DNA from 2 places in the Bartonella sp. HY328 genome. Region 2 is predicted to be linked to the other one. Evidence: riboswitches for the same ligand, from Rfam matches in the RefSeq annotation. Region 2 holds a riboswitch; the other holds the start of a gene.

Region 1 (15,225 bases), 300 kb from region 2:
TTGCACCTCATAACCCAATGGAATTTCAAAAATTAAACCGGTTGGCACTAAAATACGCCGACCTGGATTTAAAATAATTTGGCGATCTTTGGGGAGCGCTGCACGCAGATCCATACCAGCCGCACCTGCAGTCTCATAGGCTGGTAGATCCAAACCAATACCATGTTCAAGGCGGATAATACCAAGTTTAGGGAGGTGAGCAGACATCATCAATCCTTCAAGAAAATAATCAATATTTGAGTAAATTTCACAAGCTCATAAATGAAAAATATTGCCCTTTGGTAAATAAAAGGCAATAGCTTCCTTTATACTTAGCCCATAAAAAGCGAGCAATTTCATGCAATAATTTGAGCAACTTTTTTAAAATTAAAAAAAATCAAACACTTAATCAGTCTTCATCACATGGCGTCCTATCCAAACCTTCATCGTTTTTAACAACTGGCGGCGGAAATTCTTGCGCTGATTGGAGTACTTTTTCTGTTATTGGTGCAGCAATTGATATCGCTAATATGCTAGCCAAAAAACCAACGGCAAATATGATTGAAAGTATTTTTTCATCATTATCCCTTTGGTAATTTTAACATCTTGAAAAAGAATAAATGTTAATTATCTCTCATAAAAAAATTTAAGCCCCAAATCAATAGTCTCTATATTTTATGACCGTTTATTTTAATTAAAAATGCAATAAAAGCGAAATCAAAACCTATAAAAAAGGCGACAAGATTAAATTGAATAATCTTATCGCCGTTAAATATTTGCTTTAAGAAGCCTTAAGACTAGTCAGCATCAAGCGATTTAACAATTGCTTCAACCATCTTCTTGGCATCACCAAACAACATCATTGTGTTGTCACGGAAGAAAAGTTCATTTTCAACGCCAGCATAGCCAGAACCCATACCACGTTTCAAGAATAGCACTGTTCCTGCCTTATCAACATCAAGAATAGGCATACCGTAAATTGGTGAGGTTGGATCAGTTTTGGCTGCCGGATTGGTAACATCATTTGCACCAATAACAAAGGCCACATCAGCGGTTGGAAATTCTGAATTAATATCCTCAAGCTCGAAGACTTCATCATATGGCACATTGGCTTCAGCTAAAAGCACATTCATATGGCCGGGCATTCGGCCAGCAACAGGGTGAATGGCATATTTAACTTCAACGCCTTCTGCCTTTAACTTATCCGCCATTTCACGCAAGGCATGCTGTGCTTGCGCAACAGCCATACCATAGCCTGGAACGATAATAACTTTAGCAGCATTCTTCATCACAAAGGCAGCATCATCAGCAGAACCCTGTTTAACCGGGCGTTGTTCAGTAGAACCACCACTAGCAGCAGCGGCTGTTTCACCACCAAAGCCACCCAAAATTACTGAAATAAACGAGCGATTCATGCCTTTACACATGATATAGCTCAAAATTGCGCCAGATGAACCAACCAGCGCACCCGTAATAATAAGCGCCATATTTTGCAAGGTAAAACCAATACCAGCCGCAGCCCAACCGGAATAGGAATTAAGCATTGACACAACCACAGGCATATCAGCCCCACCAATTGGCACAATCATGGTAACACCGATAACCAATGCCAACACAACAATAAGCCAGAAAACAAAATGACTTTCGCTCGCCACCAAAACAATGATGAGAACAAGAATAGCAACGCCAAGGGCAATATTGATAAGATGACGGGCTGGCAATAAAATTGGCTTACCAGACATGCGGCCATCAAGCTTCAAGAATGCAATTATAGAACCAGTAAATGTTACTGCACCAATAGCAACACCAATCGCCATTTCAACCAACGCGCGGCCGTGAATTGAGCCAACATCGCCAATATTAAATGAACTTGGCGAATAAAGTGCGGCAGCAGCCACCATAACCGCTGCAAGACCGACCAAGGAGTGGAAAGCCGCGACCAATTGTGGCATTGAGGTCATGGCAATGCGATCTGCAATTCTAGCACCGATCACGCCGCCAATACCAAGACCTGCAATAATAAGAGTTATGCCTAAAAATCCGGGAGTGGTTAATAATAGGGTTGTTACAATGGCAATGCCCATACCAACCATGCCGTAAATATTACCTTTACGGCTAGTTGTTGGATGCGATAGACCGCGCAAGGCCATGATGAATAGAATGCCTGACACCAAATAAAGGAAGGCAGCAAATTGAACACTCATAATTTAAGCCTCACTTTTCTTTTTTCTTATACATGGCAAGCATGCGCTGTGTTACTAAAAATCCGCCAACAATATTGATGCTGGCAAGGATGAGAGCAATAAAACCAAAGGCAGTCGCCATGCCAGAAGCAGACCAACCCACCGCTAAAAGGGCCCCAACCACAATAACGGACGAAATAGCATTGGTAACCGCCATAAGCGGCGTATGAAGTGCCGGTGTAACCGACCAGACAACATAATAACCAACAAAAATAGCCAAAAAGAAAACAGCCAATTGATAGACAAAATCCATCGAGCCACCCGTTGTTGTTTGGGTGATAGTGATAATGGTTTCGCTCTGATTTGCAGCAATCTGCTCTAAACTGTTTTTAGCTTGATCAAGGCTTTGAATTATATTTTCAATAGCAGTGGTCTCCATCATTCAGCCCCTTTCTTGGCGGCCTTTTTGGCAGCTGGTTTTTCTTCAATTTCTACATGGGCGAAAGCTTGATGAAGTATTGCCCCATCATGGGTAAGCAAAGTTGCCTTTACCAATTCATCATCTAAATTGATCTTCAATTCTTTGGCTTCCTTATTTGTCATGCTTTCAAGGAAAGCAAAAAGATTGCGCGCATAAAGCTGAGACGCTGTTGCAGCAATACGGCCTGGCATATTGGTGTAACCCACCACTTTAACACCTTCAACCTCCACAACTTGATTGGCAACTGCGCCTTCAACATTGCCGCCGCGTTCAACCGCAAGATCAACAACAACCGAGCCAGGACGCATGGTTTTAAGCATGTCTTTGGTAATTAATCGCGGTGCAGGACGCCCTGGAATAAGTGCGGTAGTAATAACGATATCTTGTTTGGCAATGTGATCTTGGGTAAGAGCTGCTTGTTTTGCCTGATATTCGCTCGACATTTCCTTGGCATAGCCACCTGATGTTTCGGCAGCGCGAAACTCATCATCTTCAACAGCGATAAACTTTGCGCCAAGTGATGCCACTTGCTCTTTGGCGGCGGGGCGCACATCATTAGCGGTTACCACTGCACCAAGACGGCGTGCGGTAGCGATAGCTTGCAAGCCGGCAACGCCTGCGCCCATGACAAATAATTTAGCAGCTGGCACAGTACCCGCGGCGGTCATCATCATTGGCATGGCACGATCATAGGTGCTAGCTGCATCAATCACCGCTTGATAGCCGGCAAGATTAGCCTGCGAAGAAAGTACGTCCATCACCTGAGCACGGGTAATGCGCGGCATAAATTCCATTGTAAACGCACTAATACCAGCTTTGGCAAGAGCGGCAACATCACCTTCATGACCATAAGGATCAAGCATGGCAATAAGCACTGCTCCTTTTTTATAGGTTGACAATTCTTTTTCACTAGGCCGGCGAACCTTTAAAATAATATCAGCATTTTTTGCCTGACTTGCGGTTCCAAGGGTTGCACCTGCTGATTCATATTCGCTATCTGGAATGCGTGACAAATCGCCAGCCGATTTTTCGACAATTACGCTGTAACCAAGACCAATATATTTTTTTACTGTTTCAGGAGACGCAGCAACACGCGGCTCCCCCTCTGCCGTTTCTTTGGCAACGAAGATTATCTCGCCCAAGTCATCTCTCCTTTTAACTAGAACCAACCAAAGCATTAAAAATGCTTCACCTAAGTAAGGTGATATAATGTATTTTTTTTACACATTTTTGCTGCCATATAACAGCACCATTATCGACGCGAATGCAATGTTATTTTAAGGTTTTGCGGCAAAAAAAATTAATTACAGAATATAATTATTTTTTATGTTTGGAAATTTCTGTCTAATCTCCAATTTTTTCAATCTTTAAAATTTTTGCAAACTATATTGAAATCTGCACAAAATATTAGAACTAATAAAAATTTAGCCCAAAAGGTCGTAAAATATTTTATAAATCTTGTTGATTTTTTAATTAACTATTTACTCTTTGCAAAATTGCTCTAACTCTTATATTGAAATAGAAGGTCACCTAAGCTCAGCAATTTACACGGCTTGTGTTGTAATATTTTAATGGGCAAAGAACTGATTAATTGGTTTCGACAGAATGTCATAATATAAGATTTCAAAATTTAATTCTATTTGTATTAGAATTTTTATTTAAGAAAATTAGAAATTATGAGAAAACAAGCTTTAGATTTAAATATAAAGCCACAATCTATGACTATGAAACAGGAAGAAATATGATGAAAAAACTGTTGATCGCAGCTGTATTGAGCATCGCTGGACTTGGGGTTGCTTCTGCACAAGATGCAGCTCCTGCCGCAAATTCAGTTAGTTTCTCCGGCGGTGCAAGCACCGTACAAGAAACATTCCAAGATTGGACTGTATCTTGCGGTGTGCAAAATTCTAAAAAAATCTGTAGTGTATCACAACAGCAAATGCAAAATAATGGTCAGCGCGTCATGGCTATTGAGGTTATTCCAAGTGCAACCGACAGCAAAATCAACCTTGTTTTGCCTTTTGGTCTTCGCTTAGCTGAAGGCATGACCTATCGCATTGATAATGGCACACCAGCAACCACAGCTTTCAATACTTGCTATCCAGGTGGTTGCGTTGCAAATCTTCCACTTACCAACCAATTGGTTTCTGGTCTAAAAAGTGGACAAAACCTCATTCTCGTTGGCAAGGCTTTTGATGGTGGCCAAGATGTAACGCTCACCGTTTCACTAAAAGGCTTTAGCGCAGGTCTTGACCGTGCCGTTGCCTTACAGCAATAAGCTTTAAATCTTTTTAAATTTTAAAGCACCTGTGTGAAAACACAGGTGCTTTTTACTATTTATGAAACTTCCATATAAAGATCACCATTTTGCTTATATTTTTGTGCCATTGTCGCCATACCTTCTTTTTTTTGCTTTTCCTTTTCCATTTCGTCTTTAATTTCGTGCGAAATTTTCATAGAGCAAAATTTGGGGCCACACATTGAACAAAAATGTGCAAGCTTATGAGCTTCTTTTGGCAAGGTCTGATCATGAAAAGAACGGGCAGTTTCAGGATCCAATGACAAATTAAACTGGTCCTCCCAGCGAAATTCAAACCGTGCGCGCGACAACGCATCATCACGTAATTGAGCAGCTGGTAATCCTTTGGCAAGATCGGCGGCATGAGCTGCAATTTTATAAGTGATAACTCCGGTTTTAACATCTTGTCGATCTGGCAAGCCAAGATGCTCTTTTGGTGTGACATAACACAGCATAGCAGTGCCATACCAAGCAATTTGCGCCGCACCTATTGCCGATGTTATATGGTCATAGCCAGGAGCAATATCGGTAGTAAGCGGCCCCAAAGTATAAAAAGGTGCTTCACCACAATAGGCTAATTGCTTATCCATATTATCTTTAATCTTATGCATGGGCACATGACCTGGTCCTTCAATCATCACTTGACAATCTTTTGCCCAAGCAATTTTTGTAAGCTCTCCCAAGGTTTCAAGTTCGGCAAATTGCGCCGCATCATTGGCATCAGCAATCGAACCTGGACGCAAACCATCCCCCAATGAAAAGGCAATGTCATAAGCACGGGCTATATCGCATATTTCATCAAAATGCTCGTAAAGGAAACTTTCCCTATGATGATATAAGCACCATTTCGCCATGATGGAGCCACCGCGCGAGACAATGCCGGTAACACGATCAACGGTTAAGGGAATATAGGAAAGACGTACGCCAGCATGAATGGTAAAATAGTCAACCCCCTGCTCAGCTTGCTCAATCAAAGTGTCACGAAAAATCTCCCAGTTTAGATCTTCGGCAATGCCATTAACTTTTTCTAAGGCTTGATAAATTGGCACGGTGCCGATAGGCACAGGAGAATTTCGAATAATCCATTCGCGAATATTATGAATATTACGACCAGTTGAAAGATCCATCACTGTATCCGCTCCCCAGCGAATGGCCCATACCATTTTTTCGACTTCTTCCTCCATTGAAGACGTCACGGCTGAATTACCAATATTTGCGTTAATTTTCACACTGAAATTACGACCAATAATCATTGGTTCACTTTCAGGGTGATTAATATTATTGGGAATAATCGCTCGACCGCGGGCAATTTCATCGCGGACAAATTCGGGCGTTACAAATGGTGGAATAGCTCCACCAAAGCTTTCACCAGTGGTGCGTATTTTATGCTCTAAGTTTTCACGCCCCAAATTTTCTCGTATTGCAACAAATTCCATTTCTGGCGTAATAATACCAGCGCGTGCATAAGCCATTTGCGTGACGGCTGCATTATTTTTGGCGCGAAGTGGTTGGCGGCATTGCAAAAATTCTGGAGTTTTTTTTGCCTTTGATACAAAGCCATTATCTGCAGCCTTAACGGTTCGCCCTTCATAGGTCTCGACATCACAGCGCGCCAATATCCAAGATTCACGAATAGGCGCAAGCCCCTTATCAATCGTAATATCCGTATTTTCATCGCTATAAGCGCCAGACGAATCATAGACTGGCAAATCTGGTTCATTACTAGAGGGGTGCAATTTTATATAGCGAATAGGCACCTTTATTTGCGGATAAATAGTGCCTGATTTATAGTTTTTTTTAGAAGAAGGAAGTGCGCCAGTTGTTACTTTAAAACAATTTTCTGACATGGTGAATTCTCCTTGCTTTATTTAAAGGAAAATCCCTCTCGCCAAAGGTAAAGGAGAAAAATGCCTATTTGCGATAAGTCTAACTATAAAGACATGATGCAGCAGACATAAGACCATCCCTCCACCAGTATGAGCTGGATCAGGTTCAACGGGTCATTGCGCTGCTTAAAAGCCAGCAATATCTCAGCCTCTTGTCGAGACACCCCAGGTACAAGCCGATCATTAGCTAAATATAATGAATTGTCAATGAGGAATAAAATCATTCTAAAATAAGCAAAAGGCCATTAAATGAATAATGACCTTTTTTTCAAAACTTAAATTTCCGAAGTGAAGCATTTATGGATAAAGCCGCACGGTTTGCCAGTCTTCATCATCAACATTATCTCGCTTAAAGACCAAACGGTCATGAAGGCGAAATGGCCTATCGTGCCAAAATTCAATATAAGTTGGACGAATGCGAAAGCCAGACCAATAAGGCGGGCGCGGAATGGAACCAACAGCATAGCGCAAGCCATATTCAGCGACTGCCTTTTCAAGCGCAAAGCGGCTTTCAAGCGGCCGTGATTGTTTAGATGCCCAAGCACCAATACGGCTGCCTCGTGCGCGGCTATTATAATAGGCGTCAGCTTCTTCATCACTAACGATTTCCACAATACCACGAACACGCACTTGTCGACGTAACGATTTCCAATGGAAACATAGTGCCGCTTTCATACTATTTAAGATTTCCACACCTTTTTGACTTTCAAAATTGGTGTAAAAAACAAAACCATCATCGTCAAAACCTTTAAGCAAAACCATACGCACATCGGGTAGGCCTTGGCTATCCACTGTGGCTAAAGCCATAGCATTGGGGTCATTTATTTCGCTAGCGCCTGCGTCATCTAACCATTTTGTAAAAAGATCAAAAGGAGATTCCTCCTTGGTAAAGTCATCTTCTGTTAATGTATCATTTGTCATAATATATCCTAGCGCTTGTGAAATTCTCAGATAGAAGTTAAGCTCAAGTCGTCCGGCTTAATATGAGCCTATTAGTATTGCGTAAAGAGTTCAAGCATTGGTTACATCAAAACCTTTGTTTATAAAGTACCGGAAAGCTTTTGATGATTAAATTTAAAAACGCATTTTCTTGTTATTTTCGCCCATTAGTGCTTTGTTCTAGCCTATTGGTATCAGGGCTGTGCCTACAAGCTTGCGTTGTTGTGCAGCCTAAGACACCGCAAATCATGCCTGATAACAGCATTATTACTGGATCAATCGGTGGGAATAGCGCAAATTTACCCAAGATTGACTTAGGCGGCGATGAAAAAGTCATGCGTGAAAAAATAGCAGCGCAGCCTGATTCCTCAATTGTTAACTGGAAAAATGACGCAACAGGTAGCCGAGGAACCATGTCTATCCTTAACAGTTTTGTTGAAAATGGTAGCCAATGTCGCTCATTTAAAACCACGCGCGAATCCTTTAACGGCATTATGATTTACCAAGGCAAAGCCTGCCAGCAAAATGATACTTCGTGGAATGTATCGCAAATAAAAGCGCTTTAATTCCATTAAAAATAAATTCAGCTCAAAATTTTACATAAGTTTTGAGCGAAAGTCTGCATTGGGGAAATGGCGTATTATCATGTGTAATACTGCGTTGTAAGCGTTGCAATTTTTGATCATTGACGCAATATGCAGTTTATCAAAGTGCCATTGCTTATGGTGACATGATGATAATTACCAATTTTAAAATCACCGCTTAAAAACGACTGGAACACAAGCCTTGCAACCAAGCGCCACTGACAATAAGCCCGTAACGCCTGTAGTTGATCGCCCAACGCCAATGATGGAACAATATATCGAAATCAAGGCGGCCCATAGCGATTATATGTTGTTTTATCGTATGGGTGATTTTTACGAATTGTTTTTTGACGATGCGGTTGATGCTTCGCGTGCGCTTGGCATAACGCTCACAAAACGCGGCAAGCATCTTGGTGAAGACATTCCAATGTGCGGTGTGCCTGTTCACACTGCAGATGATTATTTGCAACGCCTGATTACCGCAGGCTACCGCGTAGCTGTATGCGAGCAGATTGAAAATCCAGCAGAAGCTAAAAAACGCGGCGCAAAATCAGTGGTCAAGCGCGACGTTGTTCGCCTTGTAACACCTGGAACACTCACCGAAGAAAAACTGCTTGATCCATCATCAGCCAATTATCTTATGGCTTTAGGGCGGGTTAAAGGGCAAGGCGAGCATGGCTTTGCTTTGGCATGGATTGATATTTCAACCGGTGTTTTCAAAGTCATTGAAAGCAGTCTTGAGCGACTTTTGGGCGATATTATGCGCATTGACCCTAAGGAAATTTTGGTCAGTGATGAGCTATTCCACGACCAATCCTTACGGCCCGTTTTTGATATTTTAGGGCGCAGTGTTACAACACAACCACAAAGCCTATTTGATAGTGCAACTGCCGAAGCTCGAATTTGCAATTATTTTAAAGTGGCAACCTTAAGTGGTTTTGCCAATTTTACTAAGCCCGAATTAATTGCTATTTGCGGTGCAATTGCTTATATTGAAAAAACCCAAATTAGCGAGCGTCCACCCTTGATGCGGCCGGAGCGTGAGTTTGAAGGCTGCAGCCTTTTTATTGACCCAGCAACGCGTCTAAACCTTGAATTAAACCGTACTTTATCGGGCGATCGCAATGGCAGCTTATTAAAAGCCATTGACCGCACGGTAACCAATGGCGGAGCAAGGTTGTTAGCTGAACGTTTAATGACCCCTCTTACCAATCCCAATGTCATTAATCAAAGATTAGATGCAGTGGCTTTTTTCCTTGGTAATGCGCAAATTTGTGATGGCATAAGAGCAATTTTAAAAGGCATAGCTGATATGCCGCGCGCCGTGTCGCGCCTTGGGGTTGAGCGCGGGGGCCCTCGCGACTTTGCCGCCATTTTAAATGCAATGTCTGCCGCCTTTTCGCTAACGGAAATGCTAGGAAATACTTTATTACCTATTGAATTGGCGCAAGCTTTAGAAGCCTTAAAAACCTTACCCCTTCCACTTTATGCGCATTTAGAACGCGCCTTAGCAGATGAATTGCCCTTGTTAAAACGCGATGGCGGTTTTGTACGCACCAGCTATCATCAAGAGCTTGATGAAATGCGCGCCTTGCGTGATGAGTCGCGCCGAGTTATTGCCGCCTTACAAGCGCGCTATATGGATGAAACAGGCATTAAGACCTTAAAAATCAAGCACAATAATATTTTGGGTTATTTTATCGAGGTAACCGTCAACCAGTCCGGCGCAATGACCGAAGGTGCTGAAGCTAAAGCACGCTTTATCCACCGCCAAACCATGGCCAATGCCATGCGCTTTACCACAACCGAACTTGCAGACCTTGAAAGCCGCATTGCCAATGCGGCCGATAAAGCTTTGACAATAGAACTTAATATTTTTAATCAGCTCGAAAGCGAAGTTATTGCCGTTGCCGACCTTTTACGCAATGGTGCCAATGCCCTAAGCTTATTTGATGTTACCAGCAGCCTTGCTATTTTGGCTGATGAACAAGGTTATTGCCGCCCACAAATTGATGACAGTCTTGCTTTTAATATTATTGCTGGCCGCCATCCCGTTGTTGAGCAAGCTTTGCGTAAACAAGTAGGTGATCCCTTTGTTGCCAATGATTGCAATCTATCTCCAAATAAAAATGCGCAATTTGGTGAAATCTGGTTGCTCACTGGCCCCAATATGGGTGGTAAGTCTACCTTTTTGCGGCAAAATGCTCTTATTGCGATTATGGCGCAAATGGGTTCTTTTGTGCCCGCAGGTTCCGCCCATATTGGCACGGTTGACCGCTTGTTTAGCCGTGTTGGTGCGTCTGATGATCTTGCCCGTGGCCGCTCAACCTTTATGGTGGAAATGGTAGAAACAGCTGCTATTTTAAATCAGGCTGGTGAACGCGCTTTAGTCATCCTTGATGAAATTGGCCGAGGCACTTCAACCTTTGATGGCCTTTCTATTGCTTGGGCAAGTGTTGAATATTTGCATGAAGTTAATCATTGCCGCGCGCTTTTTGCCACCCATTTTCATGAAATGACCGCTTTAACTGAAAAACTGCCACGTTTGCGCAACCACACGATGAAAGTGCGCGAATGGAAAGGCGATGTTATTTTCTTGCATGAAGTAGGCGAAGGTGCGGCCGACCGCTCTTACGGGGTACAAGTTGCCAAGCTTGCTGGCCTACCTAAACAAGTAGTAAACCGCGCGCGTGACGTTTTGAAGCAATTGGAAGACGGTGAAATTTCCGGCAAAGCCAATAAGCTTATTGATGATTTGCCGCTGTTTTCTGTTGCTTTAAAGCATGAAGAAAAATCAAGCATTCCTTCTGCTTTTGACGAAGCGTTAAAAGACCTCAATCCTGATAATTTATCGCCGCGTGAAGCTTTAGAGGAGTTATATCAATTAAAAGCCCTATGGAAACAACAACAAGCAGATCATCATTAAGTCTTAAAGCGGCAAGGATTACCTGTTCTTACCGCTTTTTAAAAACCAATACTTATGCTCACCGTTTTCTTAATCCTTACGTAAGATGAAGCGCCCAGCAAAGCCAGTGAAAATTGCTATAAAGACTGCCAACAAACCATAAAGCCAAGCATGAGCATGAGCCAAATGATAAATAGAATAGGCAAAATGCGCTTTCATAATATCCAAACGGGTTTCAGCATGGCTAACATAGGCGCCATCACGAAATAAATACGCTTTGATCTGATAATTACCAACTGGCAAATTGGCTGGTAATTCAAAACGCGCTTTAAACAAGGAAGATGGATCCAGCATGACTGTTCCCGGATTTTCCGTATAAAGATGTTGTTTTTTCTTTAAAGCAATGAGCTGTTCACGAAATTGATGAACTTTTTCCTGATCCAAACTATCCGACTGCAAGGGCATATAATCAATAGACAAACCAAGATCACGATAGGTTTGCGGCGCGGTAATATCACGCAGCTCACTTGTTGCACCAACATTATAATAAAGCGGTACAGACTTGAAAGTAAGTGAGTCAGCATTCACCCAAACACCTAAACGGCGTTTTTTTTGGCGCATAGTCATTTCCCGTGAAGGACCTTCAAGGGTCACAATAATATTATAACGATTTTGGCGCGCAACCAATGGGTCGGCATGCTGCACAACGCCAGCAATATAAAGATCGGTACCGGTAAAGTTTGTGCCAATAGTGATTGTATCAGTAGTGACAATAATTTGCACCTGCTCAGGTATTTGCGCAGGATCTGGGGTAATGGATGCGGCATCTTGCGCTTGGGCACTGGCAGCCATTGCCATTATTAGCAAAGCCAAATTAGCCATTTTATTTAAAAGATAGGCAAACAGATTTTTCATCACCTACCCCGTCACAATAGTTAAGCTAAAGAGCTCACTTGGGCGAATAAATAGCTGGAATGCCAACCAAAGCGCCATAATCAATACTAATAAAGCTAATAAAAGACGCAACTGCTCGGCTTTTAACTTGCGGCCAGCCTTGGTGCCATATTGCGCACCAACAACACCGCCAAGCATTAGCAAAAAGGCCAAAATTACATCAACCGATTGGTTGGTGATTGACTGTAAAACCGTGGTAAAGGCGGTGACAAAAGTAATTTGAAAAAGTGATGTTCCAACAACGACATTGGTTGGCACCCGTAAAAGATAAATCAAAGCTGGCACCATGATAAAACCACCGCCGACACCCATCACGGATGACAAAATACCAATAACAAAGCCAATACCCAAAACAGGAATAACACTGACATAGATTTTTGACGCTTTAAAACGCATTTTAAAAGGCAAGCGGTGGATCCAGCCTTGATGTCCAGGCCGGCGAGCTGTCGGCGACATGCCACCACGCGCACGGCGCATGGAGCGCACGCTTTCAATGGTCATTAATATGCCGATGCCACCAAGCAAAATCACATAGAGCAATGAGATAATGAGATCAAGTTGCCCAATGCGCCGCAAGAGTGAAAACAGCTCAATACCAATTGCCGATCCAACTAAACCACCAATAACCAAAAATGTACCCATCTTTATATCAAGGGTACGGCGTTTAAAGTGCGATAACGCGCCCGTGACTGATGAAGCAATTACCTGATTGGCTCCTGTCCCAACGGCAATTGCTGGGGGGATATTATAAAAAATTAACAGCGGTGTTATCAAAAAGCCACCACCCACACCAAAAAGGCCTGACAAAAAACCGACAACGGCCCCCATGCCAATTAAAACCAGCATATTTAAAGACATTTCAGCAATGGGCAGGTAAATACTCATCTCTTAAATCCGAAACAGGCTTTTTAACATTTATCGGTCGTCGATTTTAATCCAGCTACAGGGCGATTTAGTTAACCATATTAATGAAGCTAATTTATCTTACACTCATGTCCCACACATATAATATAGGATGTAAAGAACAGCACCATCTATAGGTTTTACAAAATTTAGTCCCATAATAGAACAATGATTTAGGCGCTTTTATGCGGCAATGATAAAAATCGTATAAAACACCCCATTCAATCCATATATTTTGTTAAATTTAAAGATTAAAGCCACAAAATAAATGAAATCATATCATGCAAGTTTTATTTGAAGTTTATAATAAATTAAAAGCACCCATTATCAATACAATCAATAAAATTAGAAATGGTTAATTTTTTAAGTGATTGATTGGAAAATGCCGCATTTAATCCCCAATTAAACAATAATATAGGCCTGAATAGAACCACAACTAGGGTCATTTAAAATTAGTTTTAAATTATAGGACGACAGGATTGGACAAAAAACAACTGGATAACATTTTAGCGGCAGGCAGTGAAAACCAGCAGCAATCTCGTGCAACACGTGTTAAAAAACTGTTTTGGGCTACGTTCAAAAAAGCGGCACAATATATTCCATTTACCCGCGAACTTGTTGCTGCATATTATTGTGCATTTGATCCTGCCACTCCAAAACATGTTAAGGCAACGCTATTTGCAGCTCTTGCTTATTTTGTTATGCCTATTGATATCATCCCCGACTTTTTAGCAATTGTTGGCTTTAGTGATGATATAACGGTACTAGCTGCGGCCCTTGCCACCATTAAACCTTATATCAATGAGCAGCATTTTGACCTAGCTGATGAGGCATTAGAAGCAAAAAACGTGAAAAAAAGTGCATATTAAGCAGAAAAATATACACTTATTCACTTTTTAGTAACCCTATTTAAGCCATTATTGATTTGTTTTATAAAACTTGCCATTAAATTGGTATTTGCTAATTTTGGCTTAAACAATTAAAAGACAAAAATTATTTGAGTAATAGTCGTTTTGGCACTTTATGATATGGCTTTTGATAAGCTAAAACCAAACGACTAAAGATAAACAAAAATGAAACAAAAAGTGAGCTGGTATAATGATGTTTGGAAAAACTTTTGTTGCAGCGTCAATCATGACCATTGGATTGACCCTTGGTTTGGCAACTGCCGCCATGGCACAGAGCCCAACACGGTTAAATCAGTTTGATTACTGGGGCGCTTATTCCTATAAGGCTGGAAATAGCACTGTTTGCTATATTTTGTCGGCACCAACGAAACAAGAGCCATCAAGCGTCAATCATGGTGATAATTTCTTCCTTATTTCCAAGCGTCCTGATGGATCAGCAAGTTTTGAACCGCAATTTATGGCTGGCTACAATTTGCGCAACAATGTAACAGTTACAATTGATGGCAAAGGTAGCTTCTCACTTTTCACTAAAGAAAAGTCAGCTTGGATTGAAACATCACAAAATGAATCAAAGTTGGTAGCAGCAATGCGTGGCGGCACAACAATGGTGGTTAAAGCTGTATCAGCACGCGGTACCAATACAACATACACATATTCGCTTAAGGGCATTACCGCTGCATTAAACTCCATGAAAAATTGCAAATAATTTGCTTTAATCCACAACTGGCAAAATTTGCAAAATATGGACAGGTATGGGCTAGCTGAGTTAAAGTTGTTATTTTAAATGCTTTAAATAAATTCAAAAACTTATTTAACTTAATAAACCCATGTGTTTTCACATGGGTTTTTCATTTTATAGCTTTAGTCATTTTACTAGCTTGATAGTCATCATCTTAGCTATAAGTATCCTATTGGGTGTTAATAAAAGCTCGCTGTTTATCACTATTTTAAAAAAACGTGACCTTTTAGAATTTTCATGATATAAGCCGACTTTAACAAAATATACATTTTCATCTATGGAATAGAGATATTTGCACCTATTTGCATTAACTTGACTGATGAAGCTTAAAATAAGCAATCGCAAGGGTAGCCTATTAGGGATGATAAGGATTAAACATTTCGATTTACAAATTGAAATTTCCTTGCGTCTTCGTGCAATGAATAAGTGCCATAATGAAACCAACCATAAAGCCTTTAGATAATC
Region 2 (15,225 bases):
TTCTGCGGCAATTGTAGATTGAAAAACATTCACAAACTTCACCTATATTTGATCATCTATATTAAAGAAAATACTAACCGTTTCAAGACTGCTAAACAACCTGCGTAACTTGACAATCTTCGTTTTTGTACTCAGACGGCAATATTATTAATATTATTTTCAAATGATAACAACAATTTATTGCTTAAGGCTTTTCGATGCGCGCAATTATCTTTACGGCAAGCTTGCGGCCTTCTTTACCTTGCTATGCTACAAGTTTGCTGCAAAGGTAAAATCGTTTATATTTTTCCTCAAAATTACGGAAAGTCCCTTATTTTAACGACAAAACCGTTACACCTTTGCAACCAAAAAATAGTTAAAAACACCAATATTACACCACGCCAACGCGCTACTGCTCTTTAAACTGTGCGAATGGCTTTCAATAAAAAAGCAGTGGCTAGACAAGCCAATGCAAAGCGTTATGCCGAAAAGAGCGATAAAGCAAATTATAAACAGCCCAAAAAATAATTTACCGTACCCACGACGTTCAATGCACATAGGTCCAATGCATATAGCAATTAAAGCCCGATTACTTGATCATTGCTAGTGAATGTAAAATTTTACTGTTAAAATAGACAAAATTCTTGTATGGCTTTTCAAAATTAGAAAAATTCAAAAATTAAAATCATATTTATTGGATTAAAGAGTTTGGATAAAAACCAAACCAGATAAGCACATCAAAGTTTTCAATTAAAACATGATGTATCTCTTTAGGAATGAAAATAAGGACTATGTAATGAGCGAGCTTCCAGCATGCCCACAATGCAATTCAACCTATACCTATGAAGACGGCAGCAATTATATTTGCCCAGAATGTGGGAATGAGTGGAATGCATCAACCCAAAATAGCGATAAAATTGTTGTCCGCGACGCTAATGGTACCGAACTTAATGATGGCGACACGGTAAGCGTCATCAAAGATCTTAAGGTTAAAGGATCATCATCGGTGGTTAAAGTTGGTACCAAGGTTAAAAATATTCGCCTTGTTGACGGTGATCATGACATTGACTGCAAAATTCCCGGCATTGGCCAAATGGGCTTAAAGTCTGAATTTGTTAAAAAAGTACAAGAATAAAATATTCAATCGGAGCATTTTGTGCAATTGGTAAGATGCTCCGGTTCATTGCTAGGACAACACCAAGTCCAAGAGCCTTTTTCTAGCAGCTTAACAACCCAAAAGTTTAATAAAGAAGCAATCGATAATTCAGTGTTTGCCCTTATTAAAAATATTGCCTGCTGAATAGCAGCGCTTCATGCTTTATGTTTATAAATCAATAAAACACCACTTTATTTAAATGCCGAAATAGCTGAAACCAAAGCAATCTCGGATCAGGACCTGTTTGCAATATGCATGCGCCCTATGAGCTAACAAGGCAGCTTCCCCGATCACAACCATATGAATAGCCAAAGAAAACATGTCATGCTATTTTAACTTAATAAATATGCTTGGTATGTGTAAATATTTTACCTAGAAGCTTACCAAATGATAAAATTAAGTGCCTAAACTACTCTGTTCCTGTGCCTAGAGTTTGGTTTTATTTTAAAAAAACAAAACATAATAATACTTAAAATTAAATATTATTAATGTATATATAAAGTATTAAAATGTTTTATCATCGATTGCTTGATTTTTTATCGACATAAAATCAGACTCGCCCATTATATATACACGTAAAAAACCCCGTATAAGCCTAACTATCAAGCCAATACGAACAGAATCACCACCAAACCCTAGTTCGAAAAAAACTAACCAATAAAAATACTAGTAAGAATAAAACAAACTATACTTAATTAAAAGCTGATAAATTGTTTGAAAATGAATGCAAAATGAACAAATCCTCAAAATATCTTTCATTTTGTTTCTAAAGTTTAAATAATTTAGCTTTTTTATTAAAAATACTATTGGACTATTCTTCTGATATGGTTTATATATAAGCGATAAATAATTTAAAAAAATGGAGTTATCATGATTAAGAAACTTATCCTTGGCTGTTCATTACTTTTAATTGCCCCTGCTATTGCTAGCGCTCAAAGTGCTACAGGCGAATGCGCTGCTGAAAAAGCTGCGATCCAGAAGCAGATCGATTATGCTCGTCAGCATGGCCATATCCATAAAGTTGCTGGCCTTGAAAAGGCTTTGAGTGAAGTAAACCAGCATTGCACCGACGCAGGTCGCCGTGCAAGCAATCTACAAAAGGTTGCTGAAAAAGAACATAAGGTAGCACAGCGTAAGGCTGAACTTGAGGATGCTAAATTGGGTGGCGATGCTAAGAAAATTGCCAAGAAAACCAAAAAGGTTGAAGAAGCTGTTCGCGAACTTGAAGAAGCCCGCAGCAACGTAAAATAATTTAAAAAATTGAATACAGTTGAGGCCCCTGCATATTTTATGCAGGGGTTTTTTATTATGTTTCTATTCGGGGCTGTTGGTTAAAAAGGCAGCAACCAATTTGCTATTTAATTATAATTTTTTCAATAACCGGCAAACCGGTAATATGCAGGCTAATTTCATTAATATCCGCAGGTGGTGCGACAAACTTGCCTTTCCACTGCCCGACACGCGGTGTTTTGGTCATATCATAGCTAAAATTCAGTTTTAAGTCTTGCGGCGCGGCATCATCCTGCGCGGTAAGTTGCCATTTCTCATCGCCATTGCTGATAAAAACTGTATCGCGATCAAGCTTATCATAAATGATTGCACCGCTAAACGGCTCAACAACCGTATTAAAGCGCAGTTCTATCTCAACAATGTCACCTTTGCGTTTGGCGCGGATAACTTCAGCTACCGCGCTATCCTTTATAATGCTTACCATTGGCTTTTCAGCTGCAAATACATGCCCCATATTGACCAAGGATAGCCCAATCGACGCAATTAAAATCGATGCCAATTTACCAGAAAATTTCATAATCTCACTTCCCATCAATCACTATTAAAATAACGACTTCCTAACCATTTCAACCCACCCTCTTTAAACATTATTTTGCTAAAGAGCATTTAAAAGCTAGCCAAAGCCTAATTGCAAACACATTAGCCCGCCAAAGCCGAAAAAGCTTAAGCGGGCATTTTATGCTATTTGTAATTACAACCCCAGCAGGTATTATTTTCCCCAAGGGTATTATTTTCCCAAGGCCTATTTTTCCCAAGGCCTATCTTTCCAAGCGGTTATTTACCTTGAGCAGCTGGGGTTTCTTTAAGGCCAAATGCGGCAATTGATGCACGAAATACATCAGTATTATCAACATAAATCTGGTTTTCTTCTGATGCATGATAAGCGGCCAGACCTTGATCTTTTTTAGCTACTTCACGGAAGAACTCTGCACCCTTACCATGAGCGTAAAGTGGCACCAACTCACGGGTATGGGTATCTGTATGCCAGCGAACAAGTGGTAAAGCACCTGCACCTTGGTTGATAAGGTCAGAATAGGCAGTACTATTACTATCAGGACCTTGCAGCAAGCCGTTACCATGGTCAGTTGTAACGATAATAAGCGTTTCATCCCATGAAGAATTGGCTTCAACCCACTCTGCAACCGCTTCAACTGCGAGGTTAAAATCAATCTGCTCTTCAATCAAACGTGGTAGATTATTAGCATGTGCCGCCCAATCAACTGCACCACCTTCAACCATCAAGAAAAAGCCTTTTTCATTTTTTGACAATATATTAAGTGCGCCTTTGGTCATAGTTGCAAGGCTTGGCTGGTTTTCTAAAGGTTGCCCCATCGCAACACCAGGACGATTGAACTGAGTTGTCAAATGGTTTTGCACCGTACCGATAAGCTTGGTTTTGTTGCCCAAATCAAATTTGCCAGCAGCTAGCTTCTCAAAATCTTCTTTGCTTTCGATAAGCACATAATCCGTTTCGCCGTTTTTAAGCTTGTCCCAAGTTTCTTTACCACCTACATAGCGATAAGCCTTATCATCCTTGGCTTCAACTGGCTTGCCTTCCTTGTCAAAATTTGGGTGCCCTGCCCCCATCACGACACTTGCCATGCCAGAATTGACGATCTCTTGTGCCATTGCTGAATATTCGTTACGGCTTGCATTATGAGCTAGAAAGCCAGCCGGCGTTGCATGGGTCCATTGAACCGTAGAAATAGAACCTAAAGAGCGGCCACTTTCTACTGCATATTCACCAATATGTTTTAATTTCGTATCATTATTAGACCAATTAATGGCGTTGTTATAGGTTTTTTGCCCGGTTGCCAGAGCAGTCGCTGCCGCAGCGCTATCGGTATAATCGGCGCGGGTGTAATCATAACCTTTGAAATAGCCAGGATAATTACCAAGCGACCCCTTAAATACTTCACTGCTAGGTGCAGCATCCCAAAGCTCCGCCGCATTAAACGTGACTGAACCTTCATTGGTCTTGGTTGGCGTATTAGAGGTATTAAGTGGATAGGTTGACATAAATGCCTTAACATCAAAGTCATCATAGACCTCATGGCCTAACGCGCCATGACGATAATAGCTTGCAGCTCGCCATGTATTAATGCCAGCGCCATCGGTAATTAACAAAATAACGTTTTTTGCTGGTGCTTCTTGCGCCATTGAAGGCACGATAGCGCCACCGAACCCAGTTGTCAGCCCTAAAGCCAGAAGAACAAGTTTATGAAGTTTCATTGAGTATCCCTTTCTGCCAGAATATAAACAGCGGATACTGTAGCCATATTTCATTGGTATGACATGATAATGATTTTTTAAAAATCAAGTCAAAAACATGTGTTCAATCCAAAAAAATAAATTTCATTAAAGACCATGTTTGAACTTAACTATTTAGAATAATTTACCTAATTTTATATATTCGCCACCATTCACGTCACTATCCACAAAGCCTAAATGAAGTCATTATCATTTTACTAATAGATCCATCAATATTTAAAACTATAAAGCTGCAATCCAGTTCATGCCTTAGCGAATCGACTATTTTAAGCACCTTAATTTATAATCCGCCTAAGAAAAGCTGATAACATTATATTGACAGCATACAACTCGCTCATCTTGCCGTTTTCATTTATCATGAGGCCAAATGATCCAAAATTAAACAATTAGCTTTATTGGAAAGGAAAATACTATGGTAATTGATATTACCCCTTCACCGATTCGAAAAATTCAAACGAATAATCCTGCAACCTTGGCCCTTGGCATTAAAGGTTCACTGAGCGATGCGGATATTGAAAATCTCTATGGCCTTATAGAGGCTGAAGCATCATTAAATGAAACATTCAATATCATTATTATTTTTTACAGTAGTGATGAAGTTGAATGGGCAGCCCTGTTTAAATCCGATGTACTTTCGATGAACAAAGACCTACATGCAAAAGTCAATCATTGCGCTGTTGTTGGTGGCCCTAGCTACATGTCTTTTACAACTAAATTTTTAAGCCCATTTTTAGCACCCAATTTCCGGTGGTTTGCTGAAAGCAATATACAAGACGCATGGGACTTTGTTGACAGCCAGCCGATTGAGGAAGCAGAATAAAAACGCGAAAACTCAGTAAAGCTTATATTTTACTGTCGATTATTTTTAGCAATTTTGCATAAAGGTATTCTTTCGCCTTTCCAATAGCTTGAGGAAGACTATCGCCTTTTGCTAAATTACAGCTAATCGCAGTAGATAAAGTGCAGCCCGTACCACGCATTTGTGCAACTAAACGTGGCTGGCAAAACTCAATGACGTCTTGCTTAGTAACGAGATAATCACACGCATTTATCCCATTAAGGTGGCCACCTTTTACCAATACTGCTTTTGCACCCATAGCAATAAGGCTATTTGCTTGATCTATCGCCTTCCTATCGCATTTCACCATTTCTTCGCCTAGCAAATTGGCTAATTCACTAATATTGGGGGTTAAAAGATTAATATGCGGAAGAAGCTTAGATAGAATAGCATCTTTAAGATGATGCCTAGCCAATGAGCCACCCGAGCTTGCCACCAAAACTGGGTCATAAACAATAGGCTGATTGGGCATGTTCGCCAGCCGATTTGCTATTGTAGCAATATTTTCAACCGTTGCCACCATACCAATTTTAACCGCCCTAATAACATTGGCCGTGTGCGCTGCCTCTATTTGCTGGGCAATAAGCAAAGGAGACATTGGTTCAACCGCCACAACACCTTGATGTGTTTGCGCTGTAACTGCGGTTATTGCCACCGATGATTTGCAAAAAAGGCTATTTGCCGTTTCAATATCGCGGACAATACCAGCACCACCAGAGGAATCACTTCCAGCAATAATCAGCACATGGGGTAAAGTCATACCCGCCACTTCGCTGTTTCATCGAGCCATTCCTTGACACGCGCTTCGGGATCCGAATTTAAGGTAATATCAGTTACCACCGCAGCGCTATCACAACCTGCAGCGAAAACACCTTTTAGCCGATCTATATTTAAACCGCCAATAGCAACAAGTGGTAATTGCCCGATTATTTGTCGCCACCGACTTAATTTTTCGAGCCCCTGCGGTGCCCACTTCATTTTTTTCAATATGGTTGGATAGATTGGACCCAAGGCAATATAATCTGGCTGTTGTGCAAGGGCAGTCGCAAGTTCTGCTTCATCATGGGTTGATAGCCCTAATTTTAAACCATGGCTGCGAATAGCGGCAATATTAGCAATGCTTAAATCTTCCTGCCCTAAGTGGACAAAATCGCATTTTTCCTCAATAGCCAATTGCCAATAATCATTAATAATCAATTGGCAATTATAGTTTTTGCAAATTGCCTTTGATCTTTGAATATGGTGACGAAGTACATCATCTGATTGATCTTTCATGCGCAATTGCACAAGTTTAATCCCTAAAGGGACAAGCCGTTCCAACCAATCAGCACTATCAAATATGGGATAAAATGGATCTAATCTCATGAAAACACCGCCTGACCGATAACTGGAGTGGAGGGAGATGCAAAATCGCGTGGCTCTAAAAACTGTGCTTCAAAAGCTTGGCTTCCAGCTTCAATAGCGAGTTTAAACGCACGAGCCATTTTGACTGGATCACCAGCCTTGGCAACAGCCGTATTAAGCAGCACGGCATCGAATCCCAGTTCCATAACAATTGCGGCGTGAGACGGACGCCCAATTCCAGCATCCACAATAAGCGGAATATCCTTAAAATGCGCACGCATAGCCCGCAAACCATCGCAATCACGCGGCCCCTTTGCCGAGCCTATTGGCGCACACCAAGGCATAAGCACCTCGCAACCAGCATCAAGCAGCTTTTCACCGACAATCAAATCATCTGTGGTATAGGGAAAAACCTTAAAACCATCGTCACCCAATATTTTTGCTGCTTCCACCAAAGCAAATACATTGGGCTGCAATGTGTCTTGATTGCCAATAACTTCAAGCTTAATCCAATCGGTTTTAAATAAATCACGCGCCATTTTGGCAGTAGTAACCGCTTCTTTAACAGAATAACAGCCTGCAGTATTTGGCAAAATTTTTACACCAAGATCACGAATTAACTGCCAAAATTGCCCGCCTTGATTGCCCCCTACAGTCTCGCGCCGCAATGATAGAGTTACAATATCCGTGTTGGATTGGCGAACAGCATCAGCCAATATTGCTGGTGAAGGATATTGAGCAGTGCCTAAAAGCAAACGCGAAGATATATTTTCATTATAAAGTTTTAGCATATCAACCTCCTTGCATAGGACTTAAAATTTCAATGCGATCATTTTCTGTAATCAGGCATGAAGCGCGTTCATCAGCACTTACCAACTCACAATTTTGTGCAGTTGCAAGCCAATCACCTTCAAAACCTTGCTCAGTCAACAATTCGCTTAAAAACCGCGCTTTGGTTTTAACCTTGTTGCCATTAACAAAAACTTGCATAATTTGCTCCAATTATAGTGACGTGACCCATGTTCTAAACAAGGGCTGTGAATGCCCAAAACACTCAATCAAGACATAGCCTATCGGTAACGCGACGCGCCATTTCTGGTGATAATAAAAATCCATGACGATAAAAGCCATTTATATAAAAATGGCGGTTGCCTTCTTGGCTTATTCGCGGAAAATTATCAGCATAGGCTGGACGCACACCAACACCTGTTTCAATAATTTCGCTTTCAGCAAAAGCAGGATGTAATGTATAGGCGGCGTTTAACAACTCCATCATTGAACGCGCACTAATTGGCCCATCATAATCACTCTCAATCATGGTGGCACCAATCATGAATGTATTATTACTGCGTGGCACAATATAAAGGGGAATACGTGGATGCAAAAGTCGAACGGGCCGTTTTAAATGAACATCAGGGCAACGTATAAGTAGCATTTCACCACGAACACCGCGCAGATCCTTATCAACACCCATGCGTGCAATGCCAGTTGCATCAATAATCACGTCATAAGTTTTGGTTTCTTCTTCGCTTTCTAAAGGTGCAATAAAGGCAACGCCGCCTTGCTTTAATTTGTCTTGCAGTCCTTGCAATGCTTTGCGCGGATCAATGTCTGCTTCATTGGCAAAAAACAACCCTTTTTTAAAGCGACCGGCAAGATCGTCTTCAAGCTCAGCGATCTCTTTTTCACCCACCCAAACATGACTACTTGTCCGCTGCGCAAAACGATTAAGTTCGCTATGATCACGCTCTGGCGTTAAAACTAAAGTGCCATTATGCTGAACCAAATCGGGCAAATTTTCTGCCCACCAATTCATCGCTTGCCGCCCCAAATCTTCAACAATTTGTTCCGCGCTTTCACGCTCACAAAAAGGTGCAAGCATACCACCGGCGTACCAACTTGCTGCATGAGCAAAACTATCAAGAGGCGCAGAGATCGTAATATTGGCGCCTTTTAAAAATAGTTGATAAGCAACAACCAAACCGCCAACACCTGCCCCTTTAACCAGGATTTTCATATTTTTTCCTTCCAACTCTTAAACCATTTATAACTTAGTGAAACAATGGCGCCATAAATACATCACCCATGCAATGATGACAGAACGAAGGACAAAAATGGATTTGGAATCAATATATTTTAAAGAGCAAAAGCTCATTCTACCATCCCTCCGCCAGCATAATCTGGATCAGGTTCTATGGGTCATTGCGCCGTAAAAACTAGCAATATCTCAGCCCCTTGTCAGGACTCCCCAGGTGAAATCATTTAGCTAATATTTATAGTATTTTTTACAACAGTCAAGCTATAGAAAACTAGCTCTAGCGGCGTTCTTCGGGTGCAGGCGCGGGTAAAAACGCCATTAAACAAAAAAACAACCAACCAAAAATCATTGTCATACCACCAATAGGAGCCGCATAAGAAAATAAGCGAATCCCCCACGTTTGACTAAAGAGTAAATCACCAACAAAAAGCAATGCGCCAATCATAATCAAAGCACCGCTAAGACGCGTGAACATTGACCTTTTATCAGCAAGCGCCAATGCGACTAATAAAATGCCATGACCAAGCAAAATAGGTGCAATTGCTCCATAATTATTTTGTGAAACATGTATATGAGCCGCGGCAGCATAAGATGCAATGCCGCCTGCCCCAAAAAGACCACCGGTGAAACAAAACACCCGATTTGAAACGCGTTTCATCATGCGAGTTCACCTTCTTTTTCACTTGCAATAATCGCTGGCCTTAAGGCCTCTTCAAAAATATCAATAATATGATCGGGCGCTGTACTTACCCTGATCAAGTGATCTAACCCGCTTGCTGCGGGCTTACGAATAAAAACACCACGTCGTTGTAACTGAAGCAAAAGGCTTTGCGCAAACATAGGCCCCCTTTGGCAATCCATAGCTATAAAGTTGGTAGCAGAAACCAAAGGAATAAAACCACATTCAATGGCAATGGTGGCTAAACGATGACGTGACGCAATAATTTTAGTGACAGATTTTTGTAAATAATCTTGATTTTGCAAAGCTGCTAATGCTGCCTTTTGTGTCAAAATAGATAAAGAAAAATGATCCCGTATCCTATCAAAGCCACTCATTAAATGTTTATCACCTATAACATAACCGAACCGCATACCAGCCAGACCATAGGCTTTAGAAAAAGTCCGCACACGTAAAACATTAGGGCGCAGCGGTAGCAAAGATGGTAATGTGCCTTCGGGCGCCGTTTCACCATAGGCTTCATCAAGCACTAATAATATGTTTTCAGGAAGGACATCTATAAAATTTTCAAGCCCCCCCCTCTCATGCCAAGATCCAAGCGGATTATCGGGATTAGCAAGATAGACAATTTTTGCGTGATGTGTTTTGGCCGCTTCTAACAATCCTTGCAAGTCAGAGCGATAGTCACAATAAGGAACCGAAATAATTTCGCCGCCATAGGCCGTCACATGATAATTGAAGGTTGGATAACCTCCAAGACAATTAATAACCTTATCGCCCTTTCCAACAAACTGGCGTACAATGAGCCCCAAAAGCGTATCTGCGCCCGCATCGACAGCAATATTGTCCATTTCAATATTGTAAAAATTTGCTAATGCCTGCCGAATTTCAAAATTTGTCGGATCACCATAATGCCAAACGTCATTGATACTGGCTTTTACGGCCGCTAATACTGATGGAGCTGGACCAAATGCGCTTTCATTAGCACCAATACGCGCTAAAAAACCATAGCCAATTTGCCGCTCTAATGTTTCCGGCCCGACAAAAGGAACGTCATGCGGAATATTATCAATGTGTGGCAATAGCTTTGGATAGGACATATCGGTAATAACCCATTATAAACGATCTTCAATCATTAGCATGAAGATCGATTTTAACAAGCGATATCGACTTCACTTCTGCTTTATCAAATACATAAAGAGTTTATAATGAAAGATATATTTACAATATCTCGTCAAAATAAAAAATTCTTTGTGCGCTAAAAGCCAGACCTCGGTTATTTAAGCTAAACTAAGCCATACAATACGGAAATTTAATGCCAGCTAAATAGCAGTTGCAACAAACAAAAAAAATAATAAAAACCCGGCAGCAGAGCTACCGGGTTAATTTTAAACCAATCCTAAGATAGGATTAGAATGAACGCTGAAGGCGAACCATACCTTGGAAGGCATCTTGACCCTTCATGCTATCACGAAGACCTGAGTAAACAGTACCGTCAATAACACTTGAATTGAAGCCGTAGTTATTATTCCACTTAACATATGTAAGTTCAGGAGTGATTGTCAAACCAGGAACAAGTGTATGTGATACGTTTATAGACGCAGCTAAAGTACGCGCATCATCATATGATACTTGATAGTTAAAGCTGGTATTTGGTGTGAACTTATATGTACCACCAGTCCAGACAGCCCAGTCACCACCCCAATCACCATAAATGGAATTGATTTGACGATAAACACCAATTGTTCTAGATGTAAGAACATTTTGAGCATTGTAATAGCTACGAACGCCATCTACGCCATATGAACCATCTGCAACATAATAGTCATCCATCGACTTATAGCCGCCCATCACCCAAACAGACAATTGATCAGTAACATTAATGTCTGCACGGATTTTACCAGCCCACTCTTCATTACGGGCATCATAAGCAGCAACGGCCGAAAGTGACCCCCAACCTTGAGCAAATTTTAAACCACCAATAACATGCGGCGCATAATCATCGATCTGCTGCCCCAATACTTTTCCGTCTGCACGGATAGTATAGCCACCATTGGCAAGATAATCACGATGATAGCGGTTACCGTAATCATCTCCATCTTCATTACCTTGCTCAACACCCAAGATAGCGGAGAACCCATTACCTGCATTGAATGTATAGCTAATAACGTTTGTACGTGCAAATTCCATTGGATTAGCAACATCATCATTCAACACGCGACCGTAATAACCTGTCCAATGATTAAATATTGATTCGTCCATACCTACGCGAAGACCACCAAGCTCGATATAAGCAAAGCGAAGTTGTGTCTGGTCTTTAGCGTTGCTATATTCTGCGCCACCCTGCCATTGTGAGCGAAGCTCTACAAATGTGCGAAGTGTACCAAGCTCAGTCTCTGAAGCTGTATGGAAACGAAGAGTTGCACGTGTGCGCCATGCATAAGTGTCACGATCAATTTGATTACGTGTACGAGCTTTAACGTTGTCGCCACCTGCGATGTCGGCGCGAACATAACCTGAAATGCGCATGCAAGTTTCTGTACCAGGAATGTAATAGTAACCTGCGCCATAAGCGTCGCAAACGCGTACATATTCTACTGGTTCTGGATCTGCATAAGTTACAACTGCATCAGCTGCTTTTGCACCAGATACTGCAACAAGTGCTGCAGCTGAGCCAAGAAGAAGACTCTTAATGTTCATAGTATGACCTCCAGTCAAAGTTTTAAATAGGTCGGGGCAATTTAGAATTATGAGAGTAAGCTCCCGATCCCCTTAACCGAAAAAGTCGCCCCAAAGCGCTCCTTCTTCTTTCGACAGCTATACAGCTTAGCTTTTTACCACACAACCGCTAATTGATATTTGGAACCATTGTTAAATCAGTAAAATCCACGCTGTTGCAGAATAGTCACATTCCTTATACTCGGACCAAAGATCGTTTCGCTAATTTATAGTTATACCGCTCTAAAGCAGCAGATTTTGCAATCCAAAGCTCAACCAGCACGATTAAAGCAATTTCACCTGACATATTCTTATAGTTTAATAGATTTGTGCTAAAGAGACATACTCTATCCTTGTAAAGTAATAAAGCCAATCGGTAAAAGAGGAATTTTTTTACGAAAACATATTTGGAATAGAACTACAATCTACATCTAAAACTTCGAGTATCGGAGCTTCAATGTTGGAAATGGCGGCGCATCTCATATAATAAAGGAAATTATGATCGGCCTAAGGACGCATAACATTAAGCGAGTATGCAAGACAGCAGACGCAAGTTGCATGCTATCCTATTCTAGGCTTCATAAACGGCGCGCCATAAAACTATCTTTTAACTTTCAAAAAAATAAAAATATTTAAAAAAAAGGTCTTATACCATGAACATTCAAATATTATTATTTTAGATCATTTTTCTAGCAGCACCATAAGCCATAGCCTATTTTTTCTAACCAAGTCACTTAAATTAATAGGCACACATACAAAAAACCCGGCAGCAGAGCTACCGGGTTAATTTTAAACTAATCCTAAGATAGGATTAGAATGAACGCTGAAGACGAACCATACCTTGGAATGCGTCTTGACCTTTAAGGCTATCACGTACGCCGTATGATACCAATTCACCAGAATTGCTATAAAGTGCTTTATAACCGTAGTTATTGTCCCACTTGATGTATGAAAGTTCAGGAGTAATTGTCAAACCTGGAACGATCTGGTGAGAAATATTGATTGACGCTGCAAATGTACGGCTATCATCATAAGCTGCTTGATAGTTGAAGCTTGTGTTTGGTGTAAAGCGATATTTACCGCCAGTCCAAACAGCCCAATGACCACCCCAGTCACCATAAGTTGATGTAACAGCGCGACGAACGATAATACGATCTTGACCGTCTACAAGCCAATATGCCTGACCGCCTTCAACATAGCTATAGTCATTATAGTAATCGTCCATTGACTTATAGCCACCCATTACCCAAACAGAGAACTGATCGGTAACATTGATGTCAGCGCGAACTTTACCAGCCCACTCTTCGTTGCGTGCATCATAAGCTGCAACAGCTGAGAGTGAACCCCAACCCTGAGCAAATTTCAAACCACCAATAACATGTGGAGCATAATCATCAATCTGACCACCGAATGAACGAACACTTTCATAAGGATTCAAACCAGCATAACCAGCGGCGTTATAGTAACGGCTATAACGGATACCTGATGAATCGTTATCATCTTCATTACCCTGTTCAACACCAATGATAGCTGAGAAGCCATTACCTGCATTGAATGTATAGCTGATTACGTTTGTACGATTATATGCTTTAGGTGTCAAAACATCATCATTGATAACACTACCGAAGTAACCTGTCCAATGATTGAAGATTGATTCATCCATACCTACGCGAAGACCACCAAGCTCGATGTAAGCAAAACGAAGCTGAGTTTTATCAGCTGCATCACCATATTCTGCGCCACCTGACCATTGTGAGCGAAGCTCTACGAATGTACGAAGTGTGCCAAGCTCAGTTTCTGAAGCTGTATGGAAACGAAGAGTTGCACGTGTGCGCCATGCATATGTATCACGATCAATACCGAATACATCACGAGCATAAACGTTGTCGCCGCCTTTAATGTCAGCGCGTACATAACCAGAAATGCGCATGCAAGTTTCTGTACCAGGAATGTAATAGTAGCCTGCGCCATAAGCGTCGCAAACGCGTACATATTCTACTGGCTCTGGATCAGCATAAGTTACAACTGCATCAGCTGCTTTTGCGCCAGATACTGCAACAAGTGCTGCAGCGGAGCCGAGAAGAAGGCTCTTAATGTTCATTGTATGACCTCCAGTCAAAGTTTCACATAGGTCGAGGCAATTTAAAATTGTTGAGAGCAAGCTCTCGATCCCCTTAAACGAAAAAGTAGCCCTGAAGCGCTCCTTCCTCTTAATTTCAACATACAGACTAGAATAATTGTTACAACCCATAAATGCAGTTTGAAACGGTTATCAAAACAGTAGCACCTCCCTTGTTGCAGAAAAGTCACAAAAATGTCATTAAAGCTTCAATTTCGGTATAAATTGTTAGGAAAATGTTAATATATTAACGAATTACAGTTGGGGATAATGCAATTGCATTACCAAAATATAGATGATCAAGACTCAAGATAATGGTCAAAACATAGCCTACCATTCATGAATAGTTAGACACGCGGAGGGAAATTTTAGGATGATTCTAATTTTAGCCCGCCCAAAATCGATCCTTTTAAAAAAAAATGTGTTTTTTATTAAATAGGGCTTGCACTTGTATAAATAAGTGTTTATTGGAACCACATCTCACGGAGAGATGGCCGAGTGGTCGAAGGCGCTCCCCTGCTAAGGGAGTAGGGCTCAAAAGGCTCTCATGGGTTCGAATCCCATTCTCTCCGCCATAAATAAAATATTCTAAATATGTTTTTTTATAGAGATATTTTACAATCTTTTCTTGAGAACTCTATGGTGTAACGCCTAATGGCGTAAAACTGACACACAGACTTACTTGCCGTTCATTTATTAAAATCTTTTCTAAATTTATTAAGGGAATTTTTCATAATCTTTAAATATTGGAATCTCACTTCACCATCTAAGAGCCCCCTGTACAGTACGGGAT

What was found. Region 2 has a riboswitch for thiamine pyrophosphate ahead of thiO (glycine oxidase ThiO). Riboswitches for the same ligand answer to the same signal wherever they lie in the genome.
Region 1: it holds a riboswitch for thiamine pyrophosphate, as region 2 does, so the genes downstream of both, thiC (phosphomethylpyrimidine synthase ThiC) here and thiO (glycine oxidase ThiO) in region 2, are expected to answer to the same signal.

The regions. Positions count from the first base shown of each region.
Region 1 is NZ_CP104883.1:2,868,399-2,883,623, forward strand. It holds gene dut (dUTP diphosphatase) at 1-210, opposite strand, end outside; gene N5852_RS12270 (hypothetical protein) at 348-575, shown strand; gene N5852_RS12275 (NAD(P)(+) transhydrogenase (Re/Si-specific) subunit beta) at 777-2,183, opposite strand; partial or broken gene N5852_RS12280 (proton-translocating transhydrogenase family protein) at 2,194-2,490, opposite strand; gene N5852_RS12285 (Re/Si-specific NAD(P)(+) transhydrogenase subunit alpha) at 2,601-3,785, opposite strand; gene N5852_RS12290 (invasion associated locus B family protein) at 4,385-4,921, shown strand; gene thiC (phosphomethylpyrimidine synthase ThiC) at 4,981-6,789, opposite strand; TPP riboswitch at 6,889-7,006, opposite strand; gene pdxH (pyridoxamine 5'-phosphate oxidase) at 7,126-7,749, opposite strand; gene N5852_RS12305 (RT0821/Lpp0805 family surface protein) at 7,893-8,333, shown strand; gene mutS (DNA mismatch repair protein MutS) at 8,659-11,277, shown strand; gene N5852_RS12315 (TIGR02186 family protein) at 11,347-12,171, opposite strand; gene N5852_RS12320 (sulfite exporter TauE/SafE family protein) at 12,175-13,095, opposite strand; gene N5852_RS12325 (YkvA family protein) at 13,593-13,982, shown strand; gene N5852_RS12330 (invasion associated locus B family protein) at 14,215-14,727, shown strand.
Region 2 is NZ_CP104883.1:2,568,424-2,583,648, forward strand. It holds gene lpxC (UDP-3-O-acyl-N-acetylglucosamine deacetylase) at 1-33, opposite strand, end outside; gene N5852_RS10980 (zinc ribbon domain-containing protein YjdM) at 776-1,114, shown strand; gene N5852_RS10985 (DUF1090 domain-containing protein) at 2,006-2,386, shown strand; gene N5852_RS10990 (hypothetical protein) at 2,490-2,942, opposite strand; gene N5852_RS10995 (alkaline phosphatase) at 3,200-4,657, opposite strand; gene N5852_RS11000 (SpoIIAA family protein) at 5,109-5,516, shown strand; gene N5852_RS11005 (hydroxymethylpyrimidine/phosphomethylpyrimidine kinase) at 5,539-6,294, opposite strand; gene N5852_RS11010 (thiamine phosphate synthase) at 6,291-6,899, opposite strand; gene N5852_RS11015 (thiazole synthase) at 6,896-7,669, opposite strand; gene thiS (sulfur carrier protein ThiS) at 7,671-7,868, opposite strand; gene thiO (glycine oxidase ThiO) at 7,933-8,895, opposite strand; TPP riboswitch at 9,023-9,139, opposite strand; gene N5852_RS11030 (DUF423 domain-containing protein) at 9,194-9,577, opposite strand; gene N5852_RS11035 (aminotransferase class I/II-fold pyridoxal phosphate-dependent enzyme) at 9,574-10,695, opposite strand; gene N5852_RS11040 (porin) at 11,006-12,295, opposite strand; gene N5852_RS11045 (porin) at 13,125-14,414, opposite strand; tRNA gene N5852_RS11050 (tRNA-Ser) at 14,917-15,007, shown strand.